Regions from separate parts of the Streptomyces sp. R41 genome, predicted to be linked through region 3. Evidence: riboswitches for the same ligand, from Rfam matches in the RefSeq annotation. Region 3 holds a riboswitch; each other region holds the start of a gene.
The links. A riboswitch is a leader RNA that binds a small molecule or an ion and turns the genes downstream of it on or off. The one in region 3 is predicted to bind S-adenosylmethionine.
Positions count from the first base shown of each region.

Region 1 (6,093 bases), 3.9 Mb from region 3:
CAGGGCGCCCGCGTCCGGCCCGATCGCCGACAGGCCCGAGACCAGCCCGCCGCCACCGCGCTTGGCGTGCAGCGAGCCGTCCTCGCGCACCTCGTAGGTGACCGGGCCGCGGTTGGAGGCGACCAGGATCCGGTGGGCACCGTGCGTTGAAGCCATGACACGAAACCTAGCCCTCGGTCGAAACGCTCAAACGTTCCCGTCGGCCGTCTGCGGGGTCGTATGCGATCTGCCGGCCGGTGGGGGCTGGTCGCGCCCAGGTGGCGGAGCCGCATATGTCACAGTTCACAGCCCCGCGCCCCTGAAGGGCGCGGGGCTAGGCGGCCCTTCGTTTCACGTACTCGGTGATTTCGGACATCGGCGGGCGTTCCTCCGTGTCAACGGAGTGTGTGCGCGGCTCGAAGCCGTCCTCACCCCGCTCGAACTGTGTGAGTGACGGGCGGATCATGTGGCCGCGGGCCAGGCGCAGCTGGGCCGTGCGGTAGATCGCCGCGGCCATGCGGCCCAGCGCCTGTCCGTCCTGGTGGCGGTGCTTGCGCACGCCCACGTCGACCTGGGCCAAGGCGTCCAGGCCCACCAGGTGCAGGGCATCGACGAGCATGCCCAGCTCGACGCCGTACCCGACGGGGAACGGCAGCTGTTCGAGCAGGGAGCGGCGGGCCGCGTACTCGCCGCCGAGCGGCTGGACGAAGCCCGCGAGCTGCGGCCAGTGCATGTTCAGCAGGGGGCGGGCCATCAGCTCGGTGACGCGGCCGCCCTGGCCGGCCGCCTGGCCCAGCGGGCGGTCGTACATCGCCTTGACCAGGTCCACGCCGGGTTCGGTGAGCAGCGGGCCCACGATCCCGGAGACGAAGTCGGACGAGAACTCCTTGAGGTCCGCGTCGATGAAGCAGACGATGTCCCCGCTCGTCACGAGCAGCGACCGCCACAGGACCTCGCCCTTGCCGGGCACGGTCGGGATGCGCGGCAGGATCTCGTCGCGGTGCACGACTCTCGCCCCCGCGGCGGCTGCCACCTCGGAGGTGCGGTCCGTCGAGCCCGAGTCGACGACGACGATCTCGTCGACGAGGGGCACCTGCTGCATCAGATCGTGGCGGATGATCGCGACGATCTCGCCGACGGTCTCCTCCTCGTTGAGAGCGGGCAGTACGACACTGACCGTCGACCCTGTGGTGCGTTTGGCGGCCATGAGTTGGTGGAGCGGGCGATCGGTCACGGACCAGGAGCGTGTGCTCAGCCAGCGCTCAACTTCCTTCAGCACAGTCTGCGGCTCCTCACTGTCTGATCACCCGGTGTCTCACGGTGTGATCCATCTCGCGGTTCGGACGACTATCTCAACTGTCCTGGCCTTCGGTTACAGTCTTGAACAACGCGGATGACCATCGCATTGCGTAGATCATCGGCGCGCATGGTGATCGATAGTTCAACAACCGAATACCGCTCATCCAGAGGGGCAGAGGGATACGGCCCGTTGAAGCCCCGGCAACCCTCCAGCCGGTCTTGTCACGTTGACGTGGCGAGGCTCCCGGCTAGGGAAGGTGCCAAATCCGTCTCACGGCGAAGTGCGTCGTGAGGAAGATGAGGAGAAAGGGCCTCGCCTCCATGGCTGCGCAGACTGTTGCAAGCACCACGAACACCGTAGACGCCGTTGACCTCGGCCCCGCCGCCGCGCTTTCCTGCCGCGAGTGCGGGCACCGCGTCCCGCTCGGCCCGGTCTTCGCCTGCGAGGAGTGTTTCGGCCCGCTGGAGATCGCGTACGACTTCTCGGCCTACGACACCGAGGAACTCCGCAAGCGCATCGAAGCGGGCCCCGCGAACATCTGGCGCTACGCGCCCCTCCTGCCCGTCCCCGCGGACGTCGCCGACAAGCCGAATATCAACCCCGGCTGGACCAAGCTCGTCAAGGCCGACAACCTGGCGCGCGAGCTCGGCGTCGACGCCGGCAAGCTCTTCGTCAAGGACGACTCCGGCAACCCGACGCACTCCTTCAAGGACCGCGTGGTCGCCCAGGCCATCGAGGCCGCTCGCGCCTTCAACTTCACCACCCTCTCCTGCTCCTCCACCGGCAACCTGGCCGGCGCCGTCGGTGCTGCCGCCGCCCGCGCCGGCTTCCGCTCCTGCGTGTTCATCCCGCACGACCTGGAGCAGGGCAAGGTCGTCATGGCCGCCATCTACGGCGGCGAGCTCGTCGGCATCGAGGGCAACTACGACGACGTGAACCGCTTCTGCTCCGAGCTGATCGGCGACCCGGCCGGCGAGGGCTGGGGCTTCGTCAACGTCAACCTGCGGCCGTACTACGCGGAGGGCTCGAAGACCCTCGCGTACGAGATCTGCGAGCAGCTCGGCTGGCGGCTCCCGGACCAGCTGGTCGTCCCGATCGCCTCCGGCTCCCAGCTCACGAAGGTCGACAAGGGTCTGCAGGAGCTGATCAAGCTCGGCCTCGTCGAGGACAAGCCGTACAAGATCTTCGGCGCCCAGGCCGAGGGCTGCTCGCCGGTCTCCGTCGCCTACAAGGCCGGACACGACGTCGTACGGCCGCAGAAGCCGAACACCATCGCCAAGTCGCTCGCCATCGGCAACCCGGCCGACGGGCCGTACGTGCTCGACATCGCGCGCCGCACGGGCGGTGCGGTGGAGGATGTCAACGACGAGCAGGTCGTCGACGCGATCAAGCTCCTCGCGCGCACGGAGGGCATCTTCGCCGAGACGGCGGGCGGTGTGACCCTCGGCGTCACGAAGAAGCTGATCGAGAACGGCCTCCTCGACCCGACCCTGACCACGGTCGTCCTCAACACCGGCGACGGCCTCAAGACCCTGGACGCGGTGGCCGGCACCGGCCTGACCGCGACCATCCGCCCGAACCTGGACTCCTTCCGAGAGGCTGGCCTCGCATCATGAGCGTCAACGTCCGCATCCCCACCATCCTGCGCACCTACACCGGCGGACAGGCCGAGGTGACGGCCGAGGGCGGGACCCTCGCCGAGGTCATCGCCGACCTGGAGAAGAACCACACGGGTATCTCCGCGCGCGTTCTGGACGACCAGGGCAAGCTGCGCCGCTTCGTCAACGTGTACGTCAACGACGACGACGTGCGGTTCGAGCAGGGCCTGGAGACGGCGACGCCTGACGGCGCGGGCGTGTCGATCATCCCGGCCGTCGCCGGCGGCTGATCCATCACCCAGGGTGAGATTGTTACCGTAGGTAACGCTCATCACTAAGAGTTCATCGAATTGCCCCCTCCGTGAGAGAAACGGAGGGGGCAATTCTGCATGGTTGAGCGCGGTACAGTTGGGGAAGCTGCTTCGCCTTTCATGCCGGACGCATATGAGTATCTGCGCGACACCCGACAAGAAGTAGCCAAAGTGCCCCGCCTTTTTGAGCCGTTTATGGCATTTATGGGGCCCGACTTGCCCTGAATCTGCGCAAATTCTCCGCATATTCCCGATCGGCCGTGCCCAGAATTCTCGTCCGATTGACCTGTTGCAGACGGCAGTTGGACAGATACATTCAGCCGCGGTCGACGCGTTCCGGCGCACACCCCCAACCGTTGGGGGGTGAGGTCTGACCCGGATCCGCGAAGTGTGGATCTGTGCAAGGGCCAGTAATAGGGGAGTTAGGCATGGCTCAGGGCACCGTCAAGTGGTTCAACGCGGAGAAGGGGTACGGCTTCATCGCGGTCGACGGTGGTGCGGACGTCTTCGTGCACTACAGCGCGATTCAGATGGACGGCTACCGCACCCTTGAAGAGGGTCAGCGAGTGGAGTTCGAGATCTCGCAGGGCCAGAAGGGTCCGCAGGCGGACATGGTCAAGCTCGCCGTCTGATCCCGGCGCGAACGGCCACCGACGCACTCACGCCGAGGGGCCCGCATCCCACCAGGGGTGCGGGCCCCTCGTGCGTTCCCGAGCCCGCTCCGGTTCGCGCCCCCCCGAACCCCCCGCCGGACCCGCTCCCGTTCGCGCCCCCCGAACCACCCGCCGGGCCCGCCCCCGTTCGTGAGAGGCGCTTGCGCCCGCCCGTCGCCCGACCATCACCCCTCAACGAGCTCGCTGCGCGAGCGCACCTTGCACTCGACGGGGTCGAGTGCTAATCATTGGCGTTAGCACTCTCCCAGTGAGAGTGACAGAACTTGGATCGGGCCAGTGAGGCCCGCAAGCCGGTGGGGCAAGGAACCACAGGGCTTGCAGGCCGTCCGTCGCGGGCGCGGGCACGATCCGGAGCAATCCACCCCGTCCGGGAGGACCACTTCACATGGCCAAGATCATCGCGTTCGACGAGGAGGCGCGGCGAGGCCTCGAGCGCGGCATGAACCAGCTCGCGGACGCCGTCAAGGTGACCCTCGGCCCCAAGGGCCGCAACGTCGTCCTCGAGAAGAAGTGGGGCGCCCCCACGATCACCAACGACGGTGTCTCCATCGCCAAGGAGATCGAGCTCGAGGACCCGTACGAGAAGATCGGTGCCGAGCTGGTCAAGGAGGTCGCGAAGAAGACGGACGACGTCGCCGGTGACGGCACGACGACCGCGACCGTCCTGGCCCAGGCGCTGGTCCGCGAGGGTTTGCGCAACGTAGCCGCCGGCGCCAACCCGATGGCCCTCAAGCGCGGTATCGAGAAGGCCGTCGAGGCCGTCTCCGCCGCCCTGCTGGAGCAGGCGAAGGACGTCGAGACCAAGGAGCAGATCGCTTCCACGGCCTCCATCTCCGCCGCCGACACCCAGATCGGCGAGCTCATCGCCGAGGCCATGGACAAGGTCGGCAAGGAAGGCGTCATCACCGTCGAGGAGTCCCAGACCTTCGGTCTGGAGCTGGAGCTCACCGAGGGTATGCGCTTCGACAAGGGCTACATCTCGGCGTACTTCGCCACCGACATGGAGCGTATGGAGGCCGTCCTCGACGACCCGTACATCCTGATCGCCAACTCGAAGATCAGCAACGTCAAGGACCTGCTGCCGCTCCTCGAGAAGGTCATGCAGTCCGGCAAGCCGCTGCTGCTCATCGCTGAGGACGTCGAGGGCGAGGCCCTGTCGACCCTGGTCGTCAACAAGATCCGTGGCACCTTCAAGTCCGTCGCCGTCAAGGCCCCGGGCTTCGGTGACCGCCGCAAGGCCATGCTCGGCGACATCGCCATCCTCACGGGCGGCGAGGTCATCTCCGAGGAGGTCGGCCTCAAGCTGGAGAACGCGGGTCTGGACCTGCTGGGCCGCGCCCGCAAGGTCGTCATCACCAAGGACGAGACCACGATCGTCGACGGCTCCGGCTCCGCCGACCAGGTCGCCGGCCGGGTCAACCAGATCCGCGCCGAGATCGAGAACTCGGACTCGGACTACGACCGCGAGAAGCTCCAGGAGCGCCTGGCGAAGCTGGCCGGCGGCGTGGCCGTCATCAAGGCCGGTGCCGCCACCGAGGTCGAGCTCAAGGAGCGCAAGCACCGCATCGAGGACGCCGTTCGCAACGCGAAGGCGGCCGTCGAAGAGGGCATCGTCGCCGGTGGTGGCGTGGCCCTCATCCAGGCCTCCGCGGTCTTCGAGAAGCTGGAGCTCGAGGGTGACGAGGCGACCGGTGCCAACGCCGTGAAGCTCGCCCTGGAGGCCCCGCTCAAGCAGATCGCCGTCAACGGTGGTCTCGAGGGTGGCGTCGTCGTCGAGAAGGTGCGCAACCTTCAGGTCGGCCACGGTCTGAACGCCGCGACCGGCGAGTACGTCGACATGATCGCCGAGGGCATCATCGACCCGGCGAAGGTGACCCGCTCTGCCCTGCAGAACGCCGCCTCCATCGCCGCGCTGTTCCTCACCACCGAGGCCGTCATCGCCGACAAGCCGGAGAAGGCCGCCGCGGCCGCTCCGGGCGGCATGCCGGGCGGTGACATGGACTTCTGATCGGCCTCTGGTTGATCACTGTCCTTACGTTTCGAGGGCGGTACCCCCACTCCCAGGGGGTGCCGCCCTCGGGCGTTTGCGGGAGTGCTCCCGTCGGGGTCGGGTCCGGGGCGCTCCCGTCGCGCGTGTGCGGGATCACAGGGGCGGGCCGTTGGGCGGCGGAATGCTGCGACGGGCGGGACAGTTGACGTTCATGGGCGGTCGATGCATGTGCACATACCGC
Region 1 is NZ_CP163443.1:4,888,461-4,894,553, reverse strand. Features, by position in the region: gene AB5J53_RS22375 (trehalose-6-phosphate synthase) at 1-156, opposite strand, end outside; gene AB5J53_RS22370 (glucosyl-3-phosphoglycerate synthase) at 314-1,258, opposite strand; SAM riboswitch class I at 1,436-1,582, shown strand; gene thrC (threonine synthase) at 1,600-2,895, shown strand; gene AB5J53_RS22360 (MoaD/ThiS family protein) at 2,892-3,167, shown strand; gene AB5J53_RS22355 (cold-shock protein) at 3,617-3,820, shown strand; gene groL (chaperonin GroEL) at 4,248-5,870, shown strand.
Region 1: another riboswitch for S-adenosylmethionine. It lies ahead of thrC (threonine synthase); the one in region 3 lies ahead of AB5J53_RS39825 (putative leader peptide).

Region 2 (6,093 bases), 5.7 Mb from region 3:
GGCGTACTGCCGCAATTGGACAGGAAGTTCGGCGACGGTCAACCCGCCGAACCCGTCCGAAACAATCTGGACGACTCTTCTGCGCACACCATCGGGCAGCGGACGGTCGAGCACCTCAGCGGTGCCGTCGTCCGGCTCCCCGCCTGTGGTCTCCACCATCAGTCACCCCAATACCTGTGCGGGGCCCGCTCCCTCAGGAGCCGGCACCCGGCCTGTCCACGAGTTCCACCTGATCCACCGCGTTGCACCAACGGCAGCGGACCGACTCGATGGTCTCACTGACCACCTCGCGCTCCTCGACCTTCGGCTCACCGGCCAGGTCGAGGTGCACATACTCGACGACCTTCGACGAGCGGGTCACGTCAAAACGCGTGAGGTTGCCGCAGAGCGTGCAGCGCCAGCGAGTCTTGGCGTCCGGCAGGGGAACCGTCATGTGGCAGTCGCTTTCCTTCTAGTGTCCGTCCAGCGCCAGTCTCCCTGGTGCATGTGGCTCGTAACCCTACGGCCTGGCGGGTACCCGACGCTCGGCCGTCCGCGGCGGCGAGGCGGTCTGTCCGCATGGCTCCCGTTACGCCATGCTCTGCACCATGATCAGCAAGTGGACTACGACGGTCGGCAGAGCGATGCGAGGACAGTCGGCGCCGGTGACATACGGCCTGATCGCCCTGTGCTGCCTGATCTTCGTGATCGGCCCGGCGGCGGGCCTCAATCCGGCGTACGGCACCGGAGACGAACTGCTGGTCGCCCAGCGGGCCTACTTCCGGCGCTGGGGCGTGCTGCCCGCCGAACTCTTCGACGGCGCGCCCCGCGAGGCGCTCACCCCGGCCACCGCCCTGTTCATCCACGGCAGCTGGCTCCACCTCCTGGGCAACATGCTCTTCTTCTACGTCTTCGGAGCGATGGCGGAGGAACGCATGGGCCATGTGCAGTTCGCCCTCTTCTACGTGGGCTGCGGCTATCTCGCCCTGCTCGGCTACGCGGCCGCCAACGCCGAGTCGCAGCAGTCCCTGGTCGGCGCCTCCGGAGCGATCTCCGCGATCCTCGGCGCGTTCCTGTACCTGTTCCCCAAGGCCCGGGTGACCAGTCTCTTCCCGTTCCTCTTCTTCCTGCCGCTGCGCTTTCCCGCCTGGGTGGTGCTGCCGTTCTGGGTGACCCTGCAGTGGCTCGCGGCCGGCCGCGACACATCGGGCCCCGGGGTCGCCTATCTGGCCCACCTGGTGGGCTTCTCACTGGGGTTCGTCTTCGCGTGGGTCCGATTCGGCCGTACGACTGCTGTGTCTTCCCGGGGGCCAACCCCCGGACCCCCGGCAGAACAACCTGGCCAACTGGACCGCGAGTAGGGTGAGAGCCTCAGCAGCGGCACCCGAGGGAGAGAACCAACCGTGATCACCGCGATCGTCCTCATCAAGACCAGCGTGGACCGGATCCCCGAGATCGCCGAGTCGATCGCCGCGCTGGACAGTGTCAGCGAGGTCTTCTCCGTCACCGGTACGTACGACTTGATCGCCATGGTCCGGGTGAAGGAGCACGAAGACCTGGCGGACGTCATCCCCGGCCGCATCAGCAAGATCCCGGGCGTCGAGGCCACGGACACGCACGTGGCCTTCCGCACGTACTCCCAGCACGACCTGGAAGCGGCGTTCGCCATCGGCCTCGACGGCTAGTTCTTCGCCCCCGCCGCCCCAAACCCCGTTCGCGCAGTTCCCCGCGCCCCTAAAAGGGGCGCGGGGAACTGCGCAATCTTTTAGCGGGGGTCTGGGGGCGGCAGCCCCCAGGTACGGGACGGGCAGGGGCGGAGGGGGCGAAAAAACCCTCAGACGGCCGGGACGCAGCGGCCGTCCTCCGTGCGGTACTGCCACCGCGCACCGTCCCGGACCAGTTCCTTCACGGCGCGCACGAAGCGCTCCACGTGCTCGTCGGGCGTCCCCGCCCCGAAGCTCACCCGGATGGCGTTGAGGGACTTCTCGCCCGGCGCGGCCTCGGGCGCACCGCACTCGCCCTGGGCCTGCGGATCGCTGCCGAGGAGCGTGCGCACCAGCGGGTGGGCGCAGAAGAGCCCGTCGCGGACACCGATGCCGTACTCGGCGGAGAGCGCGGCGGCGAAGTGCGAGCTGTTCCACCCCTCGACGACGAAGGAGATGACCCCGACGCGCGGGGCGTCGTCGCCGAAGAGGGAGAGGACACGCACCTCGGGCACCTCCGCGAGCCCCGCGCGGACCGTGTCGATCAGGTGCCGCTCCCGGGCGACCAGCGTGTCGAACCCGGCCTCGCTCAGCGCCTTGCAGGCCGAGGCGATCGAGTAGGCACCGATGACGTTCGGGGACCCGGCCTCATGACGGGCGGCCGTCTCGTGCCACTCCACGTCCACTCCCCCGTCCTCCCGCCGCGACACCTTGCGGCTGGCCCCGCCACCCGCGAGGTACGGCTCGGCCTCGCGCAGCCAGTCGGAGCGGCCGGCGAGGACGCCGGACCCGAAGGGCGCGTACAGCTTGTGACCGGAGAAGGCGACCCAGTCGACGTCCAGGTCACGGACGGACACCGGGTGGTGCGGGGCCAGCTGCGCGGCGTCGAGGACGATACGGGCGCCGTGTGCATGGGCGGCGGCGGCGAGCTCACGCACCGGCCACAGCTCGCCGGTGACGTTGGACGCGCCGGTGACGCAGACGAGGGCCGGGCCGTAGGGGTCGCGATCGGCTAGCGCGCGCTCCAGGGTCGCGACCGCCTCGTCGGGCGTGCGCGGGGCGTTCAGGTACGTCACCCGGGCGTCCCGCCAGGGCAGCAGCGAGGCGTGGTGCTCGGTCTCGAAGACGAAGACCTGGCAGTCAGCCGGAAGCGTGGCGGCGAGCAGGTTGAGCGAGTCGGTGGTGGAGCGGGTGAAGACGACCTGGTCGCCGTCCCGGCAGTCGAGGAACTCGGCGACGGCCTTGCGGGCGTTCTCGAAAAGGTCGGTGGACAGCTGCGAGAGGTAGCCGGCGCCGCGGTGGACGCTGCCGTAGTACGGGGCGTACGCGGCCACGTCGTCCCACACCCGCTGCAGGGCCGGGGCGCTGGCGGCGTAGTCGAGGGCGGCGTAGGTGACCTCGCCACCGGTGACGAGCGGGACGGTGACATCCCTGCCCAGAACGGGCAGCGGGGCACAAACGGTCTGGTCGGCGACAGTGGTGGAGACAGACATGGCGAGCTCCTGTGAGAGGCGCGGGGAATCACCACGCGAGCGGGTACACGGGGGTACGGCTCAGCGCGGGAAAGGGTGAAAAGGGGTATGCGGAGGCGGGGCTCTACGCCCTATCGCATTCGCTTGCTCACAGAAGGCTCCCTCGAACGACCAGGACCCCTGGGCTGTGTCCACTCAAAAGAGGGCGAGGGGTCCGCGCTTGCCGTAGACCTCGCTGCCTACGGCCTGGTCTTCACCCGGGGCACCCCGCCACGGACGGAGGGTTGCCGGACAGTCGGCCGGGGCCTCATGACTGTCGCTCATGACCTGGTACAGCATCCTGCCACACGATCTTCGGCTCGCAACCCCCGTGTCCGGATACCGGGACGCCGGGCGGCCTCTTGGGGGTTTCTTCGCCCCCTCCGCCCCTGCCCTCCCCCACTCTCGGCTTCGCTCGAGCGGGGGGACCCCCATCGTTCCCGGGGGCTGCGCCCCCAGACCCCCGCTAAAAGATTGCGCAGTTCCCCGCGCCCCTTAAAGGGCGCGGGGAACCGGCGGTCACGCCCGCTACGCGTTGCTGGCCGCCACCCACCGGTCGAGGGTCTTCTTCGCGGCCCCCGAGTCGATGGCGTGCGCCGCCTTCTCCATGCCGGCGCGGAGCTGGTCCGCGAGCGGCCCCTCGCCCGGCGACAGGGCCACGAGCGCCGCCGCCGCGTTGAGCAGCACCGCGTCCCGTACGGGCCCGGTCTCGCCGTTCAGGAGGCGACGGGCGACGTCCGCGTTGTACGACGCGTCGGCGCCGCGCAGGGCCTCCACCGGGACGAGCTCGATGCCGACGTCGCGCGGGTCGAAGCGCTCCTCGGTCACCTTGCCGTCGCGGACGACCCAGACCCTGGAGGTCGACGTGGTGGTCAGTTCGTCGAGGCCGTCGTCGCCGCGGAAGACCAGCGAGGAGTTGCCGCGCTCGGCGAAGACACCCGCCACGATGGGCGCCATGCGCGGATCCGCGACACCCACCGCCTGCGCCCTCACCCGCGCGGGGTTCGTCAGCGGACCGAGGACATTGAACGTCGTCCGGATCCCCAACTGCCCGCGCGCCGCCGCCACATGACGCAGCGCCGGATGGAACTTCACCGCGAAGCAGAAGGTGATCCCGGCCTCCTCGGCCACCTCGACGACCCGCTTCAGGGACAGCTCGAGGTTGACGCCGAGCTTCTCCAGGACGTCCGAGGAGCCGGACGCCGAGGACGCCGCCCGGTTGCCGTGCTTGACGACCTTGGCGCCGGTCCCGGCGACCACGATCGCCGACATGGTGGAGATGTTGACGGTCTTGGCACCGTCGCCGCCCGTACCGACGATGTCGACGGTCGGCCCCGGCACCTCGATCACATTCGCGTGCTCGTACATCGTCCGGACGAGCCCGGTGATCTCCTCGACGGTCTCGCCCTTGGCCCGCAGCGCCACCACGAACCCGGCGATCTGCGCGTCGGTCGCCTCGCCGCGCAGGATGCGGTCCATCGCCCAGGCGGTGTCGTCCGCGCTCTGGTCACGTCCGTCGAGGAGGCCGTTCAGTACCACGGGCCAGGAACGGCCCGCCGCGATGTCGCCTCCAGCGGGGTTCACAGCGCTCATAAGCCGCTCCTGGGTCCGTCCCGGAAAGGGACTCCTGTAGATGGGACCACCCTATCCAGCCGGAGGGACGGCAAAGAGCCCCCGTCCAGGCAATGGACGGGGGCTCTTGCCGTGGCGATCAGTACAGATCGGTCAGCAGATCAGTGGTGGCCGTGGCCGCTCGTGATCTCCTTGTACTCCTCGACCGTGGGCTTGGGGATCTGGTTGTTGTCCCCGTAGTAGCCCTTGCTGAGCTTGGCGCGCAGCCTCTGCGTGCCCTTGACCTTGCGCTCGACACCGTTCTCGTCGACCGTCGGGCCGATCTCGGCCGGCTTGTACTGCTCGTGCGCGGTGAGGGTGTGCAGCGCGTCCTGGCTGAGCGGCTCGTGCACCTCGATGAACTCACCGTGCGGCAGGCGCTTGATGATGCCCGACTCGCGGCCGTGCAGCACCTTGTCCCGGTCGCGGCGCTGGAGGCCGAGGCAGATCCGCTTGGTGGCGATGAAGACGAGCACCGGCACGACGAAGAACGCGATCCGGACGAACCAGGTGATCGAGTTGATCGACAGGTGGAAGTGCGTGGCCCAGAGGTCATTGCCACCACCGACGAGCAGAACGAAGTACCAGCTGATCCAGGCGGCACCGAACGCGGTCCGGGTCGGGACGTTGCGCGGGCGGTCCAGGATGTGGTGCTCGCGCTTGTCGCCGGTGACCCAGGACTCGATGAACGGGTAGACCGCGATCGAGACCAGGACCAGCGGGAAGATCACCAGCGGGATGAACACACCCAGGACGAGCGTGTGACCCCAGACGTTGACCTCCCAGCCCGGCATGACACGGATCAGGCCCTCGGAGAAGCCCATGTACCAGTCGGGCTGGGCGCCCGTGGAGACCTGGTCCGGACGGTAGGGGCCGATGGCCCAGATCGGGTTGATCGAGGCGATCGCCGCGATGGCCGCGATGACACCGAAGACCAGGAAGAAGAAGCCTCCGGCCTTGGCCATGTAGACCGGCAGCAGCGGCATGCCGACGACGTTGTTGTTCGTCTTTCCGGGGCCCGCGAACTGCGTGTGCTTGTGGTAGAAGACCAGGATCAGGTGGCCGACGACCAGGCCGAGCATGATGCCCGGCAGCAGCAGGACGTGCACCGAGTAGAAGCGGGCCACGAAGTCGCCGCCCGGGAACTCGCCGCCGAAGAGGAAGAACGACAGGTACGTGCCCACGATCGGCACGGACAGGACCGCGCCCTCCATGAAGCGGACACCGGTGCCGGACAGCAGGTCGTCCGGGAGCGAGTAACCGGTGAAGCCGGTGAACATGCCCAGGAC
Region 2 is NZ_CP163443.1:3,080,039-3,086,131, forward strand. Features, by position in the region: gene AB5J53_RS14415 (NYN domain-containing protein) at 1-159, opposite strand, end outside; gene AB5J53_RS14420 (hypothetical protein) at 194-433, opposite strand; gene AB5J53_RS14425 (rhomboid family intramembrane serine protease) at 588-1,340, shown strand; gene AB5J53_RS14430 (Lrp/AsnC family transcriptional regulator) at 1,383-1,664, shown strand; gene AB5J53_RS14435 (aminotransferase class V-fold PLP-dependent enzyme) at 1,814-3,175, opposite strand; SAM riboswitch class IV at 3,366-3,482, opposite strand; gene trpD (anthranilate phosphoribosyltransferase) at 3,722-4,786, opposite strand; gene AB5J53_RS14445 (cytochrome bc complex cytochrome b subunit) at 4,927-6,093, opposite strand, start outside.
Region 2: another riboswitch for S-adenosylmethionine. It lies ahead of AB5J53_RS14435 (aminotransferase class V-fold PLP-dependent enzyme); the one in region 3 lies ahead of AB5J53_RS39825 (putative leader peptide).

Region 3 (6,093 bases):
TGTCGAGCGGCAGGCCGGCCGGGTTGACCTCGGCCTTGGCGACGGCCTCGTCGGAGAGGTTCCAGGCGGACAGCCACTTCGCGTACTGGCCGTTCTTGATCAGGTAGTTGATCGCGTCGGCGATCGGTGCGGCCACGCCGCTGTCCTTCTTCGTGGTCGCCGCGATCAGGCCTTGCAGCGACGCGCCGGCGCCGGAGAACGTGCCCGCGCTGCGCGTCGGGTTGGGCGACTTGGCGGTCTGCGTGACGTGGTAGGCGACACCGGGGTTGGCGGCGAAGTACGCGTCGATCTTTCCGCCGGTCAGCGCCAGGTAGGTGCTGTTCTTGCTCGCGAAATGCTTGACGGTGAGCTGTTTGCCCTCCTTCTTGAGCTTGGTCTGCCACTCCAGAAGGATCTTCTCCTGGTTGGTGCCGTTGTCGACGGCGACGGTCTTTCCGGCGAGGTTCTCGTAGTCGCCGTCGAAGTTCCACGTGCTCTTCTTGAGCACCTCGAAGCCGACGTTGTCCTTCCGATAGGAGGCGAAGTCGTACTTCTTCTTGCGCTCCTCGGTGTCGGTGATGTTGGCGAAGGCCACGTCGACCTTGCCGCTGTCGACACCGACGAACATGTTCTCCCAGGTGGAGTTCTTCAGCTCCGGCTTCAGGCCGAGCACCGCGGCGACCAGGCGGCCGAAGTCGGGTTCCGCGCCGGTGAGGGTCTTCTGGTCCGAGCCGACGTACGCCAGGGGCGGGAAGCCGTCGGGCAGGGCGCCGACGCCGATCTCCAGCTTGCCGCTCCTGCGGACCGACGCGGGCAGCTCGGCGCTGATCGACTTCACCTCGGAGACCTTCAACTCGGTCTGCTGGGCGGCCCCGTTGGACAGCTGTCCCACGGTCACCGTGCCCGCGACGTCGGTCGTGGTGGCGGCGTCGCTGTCGCCCCCGCAGGCGGCGAGCCCGGCGGCCAGTGAGGCAACGGCACTCGCCGCGGTGATTCCGCGTATCAGGCTGCGTCGTATCAGGCTGCGTCGAGAGAAGTGCGTAGGCATGGCTGTCCTTGTCGCTGGGTGAGGGTGTGACTGCGGTGACGTGGCAAAAAGGGAGGCGCCGGTCAGAGCACCTTGCTGAGGAAGTCCCGGGTCCGCTCGTGCCGCGGGTGGTCCAACACCTGGGCGGGCGGGCCCTGTTCGAGGACGCGGCCACCGTCGATGAAGACGATCCGGTCGGCGACCTCGCGGGCGAAGCCGATCTCGTGCGTGACGACGACGAGGGTGGTGCCGCTGGTCGCCAGGTCCTTGATGACGGCCAGGACCTCGCCGACGAGTTCGGGGTCGAGCGCCGAGGTGGGCTCGTCGAACAGGATGATCCCCGGGCGCAGGGCGAGGGCGCGGGCGATGGCCACGCGCTGCTGCTGGCCGCCGGACAGCTGGCGCGGGTAGGCGCCGGACTTCTCTCCCAGGCCCACCCGGCCGAGCAGTTCCCGTGCCAGCTCCCGGGCCTCGGGCTTGGTCAGCTTCCCGGTGGCCACGGGTGCGGCGGCCACGTTGTCGAGGACGGTGAGATGCGGGAAGAGGTTGAAGTTCTGGAAGACGAAGCCGATGCGGCTGCGCTGGGTCAGGATGGCGCGTTCGCTGAGTTCCTTCAGACGCTCGCCATGCCGTCGTACGCCGATCAACTCGCCATTGACGCTGACGTATCCGACCTCGGGCTTCTCCAGGTGGTTGATCACCCGCAACAGCGTCGACTTGCCGGAGCCGGAGGGACCGAGGATGACGGTGACCTCGCCGGGCCGCACGGTCAGGTCGACCCCGTCGAGCACCCGGTGGGCGCCGTACCACTTGTGCACGTCATGGACCTCAAGGGCGGCGGGACGCGCGTCGAGGGTCTGGGCGGTGGTCATACGGCGGCCTCCTTGCGCAGCCGGGCCCGCAGATCACTCAGGCCGGTTCGCACCTTCTGCAGCGGTGTCGGCGGCAGGGTGCGCGTCGCGCCCCGGGCGAAGTACCGCTCGACGTAGAACTGGACGACGGACACGGCACTCGTGAGGATCAGGTACCAGACGGTGGCGACCAGCAGCAGCGGCACGATGTCGCCGGGGTAGGTGCTGCCCATCGTCTGCACCGAGCCGAACAGGTCGAGCAGCGACACGTAGAACACCAGGGACGTGCCCTTGATCAGGCCGATCAGCTGGTTGACGTAGTTCGGGGTGATGGACCTGAGCGCCTGCGGGAAGACGATCCGGGTGAACTGGTACGTCTTCGGCAGGCCGAGCGCGGCAGCCGCCTCGTGCTGGCCCTGGTCGACGGAGAGGATTCCGCCGCGGACGACCTCGGACGCGTACGCCGCCTCGTTGAGACTCAGGCCGATGACGGCGACCGCCATGTCGGTGGCGAGCCGCGACTCGTCGAAGGTGACGAAGGCCGGCCCGAACGGCACACCGAGGCTCAACGTCTTGTAGAGGGCGCTGAAGTTGTAGAGGAAGATCAGGACGACGATCAGCGGTACGGAGCGGAACAGCCACGTGTACACCCAGCTCACCGCGCGCAGCACCGGGCTCCCGGAGAGCCTGGCGAGGGCGAGCAGGACCCCACCGAGCAACCCCAACACCGCACTGAGCGCGGCCACTTCGAGGGTGATGACGAGGCCGTCGAGGATGGTGGGGCGCAGGAACCAGTAGCGGAAGCGGTCCCACTGGTAGAAGGGGTTCGTGGCCAGGCCGTGGATGATCTGGGCGACCACGACCAGGACGACGGCTGTGGCGATCCAGCGGCCCGGCCTGCGCAGCGGCAGCACGCGCTGGGCTGTGAGCGGCTTCGCCGGGGATTCTGCGGGCGGTGCCTCGGCCAGGGACACGGCGGCGCCAGGGGGTTGACTCATGAGGGCTCCAGCGGGGAGGGACACCCCGGGCGCGGCGTACGCGACGGCACCGCAGCACAACGGGGACGGCTGCGGATGTCGAAGAACGGGAGGACGCCGGTACCGGGGGCTGGTTTGGCAGAGGGCACACCGCGGCGGCGGTGCGCGTCAGAGATTCAGAACGCCGTCAGCCTTGACAGCGGGCACAGCCCGAAGCGGTACACAGGGCGCTGTTGACGCGGAGCAGATCGACGCAGCGGTTCGCGCACAGCAGTACGCAGCCGCGGGGCCGCCGTGCGGCCTTCCTCGACGCTACGTCCATCGCCGTCTCCGTCACTGTTCCCGCCCGTGGGCGGCTCGCGCTTACCGAAAGTCTTCCGGTCCGGTCGTCACCTGGGGCACCCCACCGCGTCGCGAGGGTTGCCGGCCAGCGAGCCAGGGCTTTTCGCTGACGCTCATGACCGATCTGCGGCGTAAGTTAGGCACGCGCGGAATCCAATGTCAACGTGTTCCGGCCCGAATGACCACGTGGTGAGACCGGGTAGAGGCCTTCTTGACGGCTTCGTACGGCGCACTGACACTGGCGAGGACGGTCACGATTGTCAGCGCCTCATGACACGGACTTTCCCGTGCGACGAGGTTCATCGGCCCCGGCCCGCTGACAGGCAACCCTTCCACCGCGACGGGGTGCCCCGGGTGACGACCGGGTCCCGCCGGTGCGGCGGGGCAAGCGTGGTCTCGCAACTCGCGGGCCCTGGAGGCGGGACCGGTGGGAATGCCCAGGAACTACCTGACGAGACGCCTGCACATCGACTTGTTGCGGGTCTCCAGCGCGTACTAGTCCGGCCGCTCCGAGCCGGTACGCAAGCGCAGTCACTCCGTTCCGCCGCTGCCGCCCAACAGGCGGCCAGGGCTTCGTCGTTCCCATGGAGAGTCATGCCCAAGACAGTTTCGCGCGCCTCGAACACAGGCGGCTCAGGCACGTGCGCCACGAGCGCAGCCACGTCCAACGCATACGCCGCAGACGCAGGCACCTCGGGCGAGTGCGCCTCGACCTCGCGCATTCCGGGCCCAGTTGCGTCCCCTGCGAGTAGTCGCCCCGCCGGACCGTCCAAGTCCCCTCGGCCGCACGGCATCCGCAGCCGTATCGGTGTCGGTGCCGCCGGTGGCTTCTACCCGGCGCCGCACCGCTATCAGCTGTACCTGTCCGAGGGCTGTCCGCGCTCGCTGCGCCTTTCGATCACCCTCGATCTGCTCGGCCTCAAGGATTCCGTCGCCACCACGATCCTGACGCTCCCCGCCGAGACACCCGAAGCCTTCGCCTCGCTCCGCAGTGCCTACGAGGCCACCTGGCACCACTACGAGGGACCGCTGACCGCGCCCGCACTGTGCGACCGCTGGAGCGGACGTATCGTCAGCAATCACACCCCCGACATCCTTCGCGACCTCGCGGGCCTGCTGACCTGCCACGACGGAGCATGCGTCCCCGTGCTGCACCCGCCGGCCCTCGCCGCCGACATCGACGCCTTGCGCGAACTCCTCGACCGCGACGCCACCTCGGCCGCACGGCCGGAAGCCCTGTCGGCGACGCTGGATCTGTTGGACCGTCAACTGTCCATTCACACCTATGTATTGGGCGACGAACTGACAGCCGCGGACGTGGACCTCTGGGTGGCGCTCACGCACCTCGACACGGCAGACCCCCTCTCCCGGCACAGCCACCTTCGCGCCTACGTGCGCCGCCTCGACGAGCATCCCGCCTTCCACGGCGCCCAGTAGGCGACGGTCGGGCAGTCCCGGAGCGGGAGAGACTCTCCGGCTTGGTCGGCGGCGGATGCCGCCATCGGTCATCCGACCGATGGCGGCGAGCGGCTGGATGTCACCCAACCCGGGATCGGGCGACCGCTCGGCGTCGCTCGCGAAAATACTTGACGGAATCTGTCAGGTATTGAGCCCAAGGTGGTGTGCACAGACAGTGCACCGGCGCCCGGCGCCTCTTGGTCCGTCCGCGCGTGCCGGTGTCCCGAGCGGGAGGTCGGTCATGGCACAGCACGCGGTCGAATTCGAGGTGGCCGGTCCGTGGTCGCTGGACGCGAGCCGGGAGTTCTGGGAGGAGTTCGCGCCGCTGGCGCCGGCCTCGGCGGCGGATTCCCTGCTGGGGAGCGACGGGGCGCTGCGCACGGTCTTCCACGCCGACGCCGACTGGCGGCGCGTCGCCGCGGAGATCACCCAGGACGGCACCACGGCCCGGGTCGTGGTGGCCGGCGACGGCGATCTGGACGCCGCCGCCGAGCAGGTGCGCCGCTTCCTGTCCCTGGACGTCGACGCCCGGGGCTGGCCTGCGGTCGCCGAGCGCGACCCCGTGATCGCCGAGGTCCAGACCCGGTGGCCGGGCCTGCGCCCGTGCGGCTTCCACTCGCCGTACGAGGCGGCCACCTGGGCGGTGCTGACCCAGCGCACAGGGATGACCTCGGCCCGGCGCATGCGCGACGACCTCATCGGCCGCTACGGCACAGGCAGCGCGTTCCCCTCCCCCGGGGCCCTGCTCGACCTGGACTTCGAACTGCCCTGGCGCAAGACCGAATACCTGCACTCCGTGGCCCACGCCGCGCTCGACGGGCTCCTCGACGGCACCCGGCTGCGCACCCTGAGCCCTGAGGAGGCGGTGCGGCAGGTCCAGCGGGTCAAGGGGCTGGGCGCCTTCTCCGCCGAGCTCGTCGTCGTACGCGGAGCCAACCACCCCGACACCCTGCCGACCCAGGAACGTCGGCTGGAGGCGGAGATCACCGAACAGTACGGGCCCGGCCACAGCCTGACCGAAGTCTCCGAGAACTGGCGCCCCTACCGCACTTGGGCCGCACTGCACCTGCGCGTCCTGCGCGCCGAGCGCATGAACGCTTGCCCAGCACCGGCGGCTTGCTGAGCTCGTCAAGGTCGAGATGAACTTCCTCCCGGACGTCCACCTGCCGTGCGAGGTCTGCCACGGCGCCCAGTACAACCGCGAGACCGTCGAAGTACACTACAAGGGCAAGTCCATCGCCGACGTCCTGGCCATGACCATCGAAGAGGGCCTGGACTTCTTCGACGGGCACGCGGTCATCTCCCAGCACCTCCGCGTCCTGCACGACGTGGGGCTCGGCCAAGTCAAACCCGGCCGGCCCGCGACCACCCTGTCCGGATGGCGAGGCACAGCGCGTCGAACTCGCGAGCGAACTGCAGCGACGGTACCGGGGGCACACCCACTACGTGCTCGACGAGC
Region 3 is NZ_CP163443.1:8,782,400-8,788,492, reverse strand. Features, by position in the region: gene AB5J53_RS39840 (ABC transporter substrate-binding protein) at 1-1,027, opposite strand, end outside; gene AB5J53_RS39835 (amino acid ABC transporter ATP-binding protein) at 1,090-1,878, opposite strand; gene AB5J53_RS39830 (amino acid ABC transporter permease) at 1,875-2,855, opposite strand; SAM riboswitch class IV at 3,189-3,297, opposite strand; SAM riboswitch class IV at 3,426-3,573, shown strand; gene AB5J53_RS39825 (putative leader peptide) at 3,610-3,675, shown strand; gene AB5J53_RS39820 (glutathione S-transferase C-terminal domain-containing protein) at 3,771-4,613, shown strand; gene AB5J53_RS39815 (DNA-3-methyladenine glycosylase) at 4,876-5,757, shown strand; partial or broken gene AB5J53_RS39810 (excinuclease ABC subunit A) at 5,762-6,093, shown strand, end outside.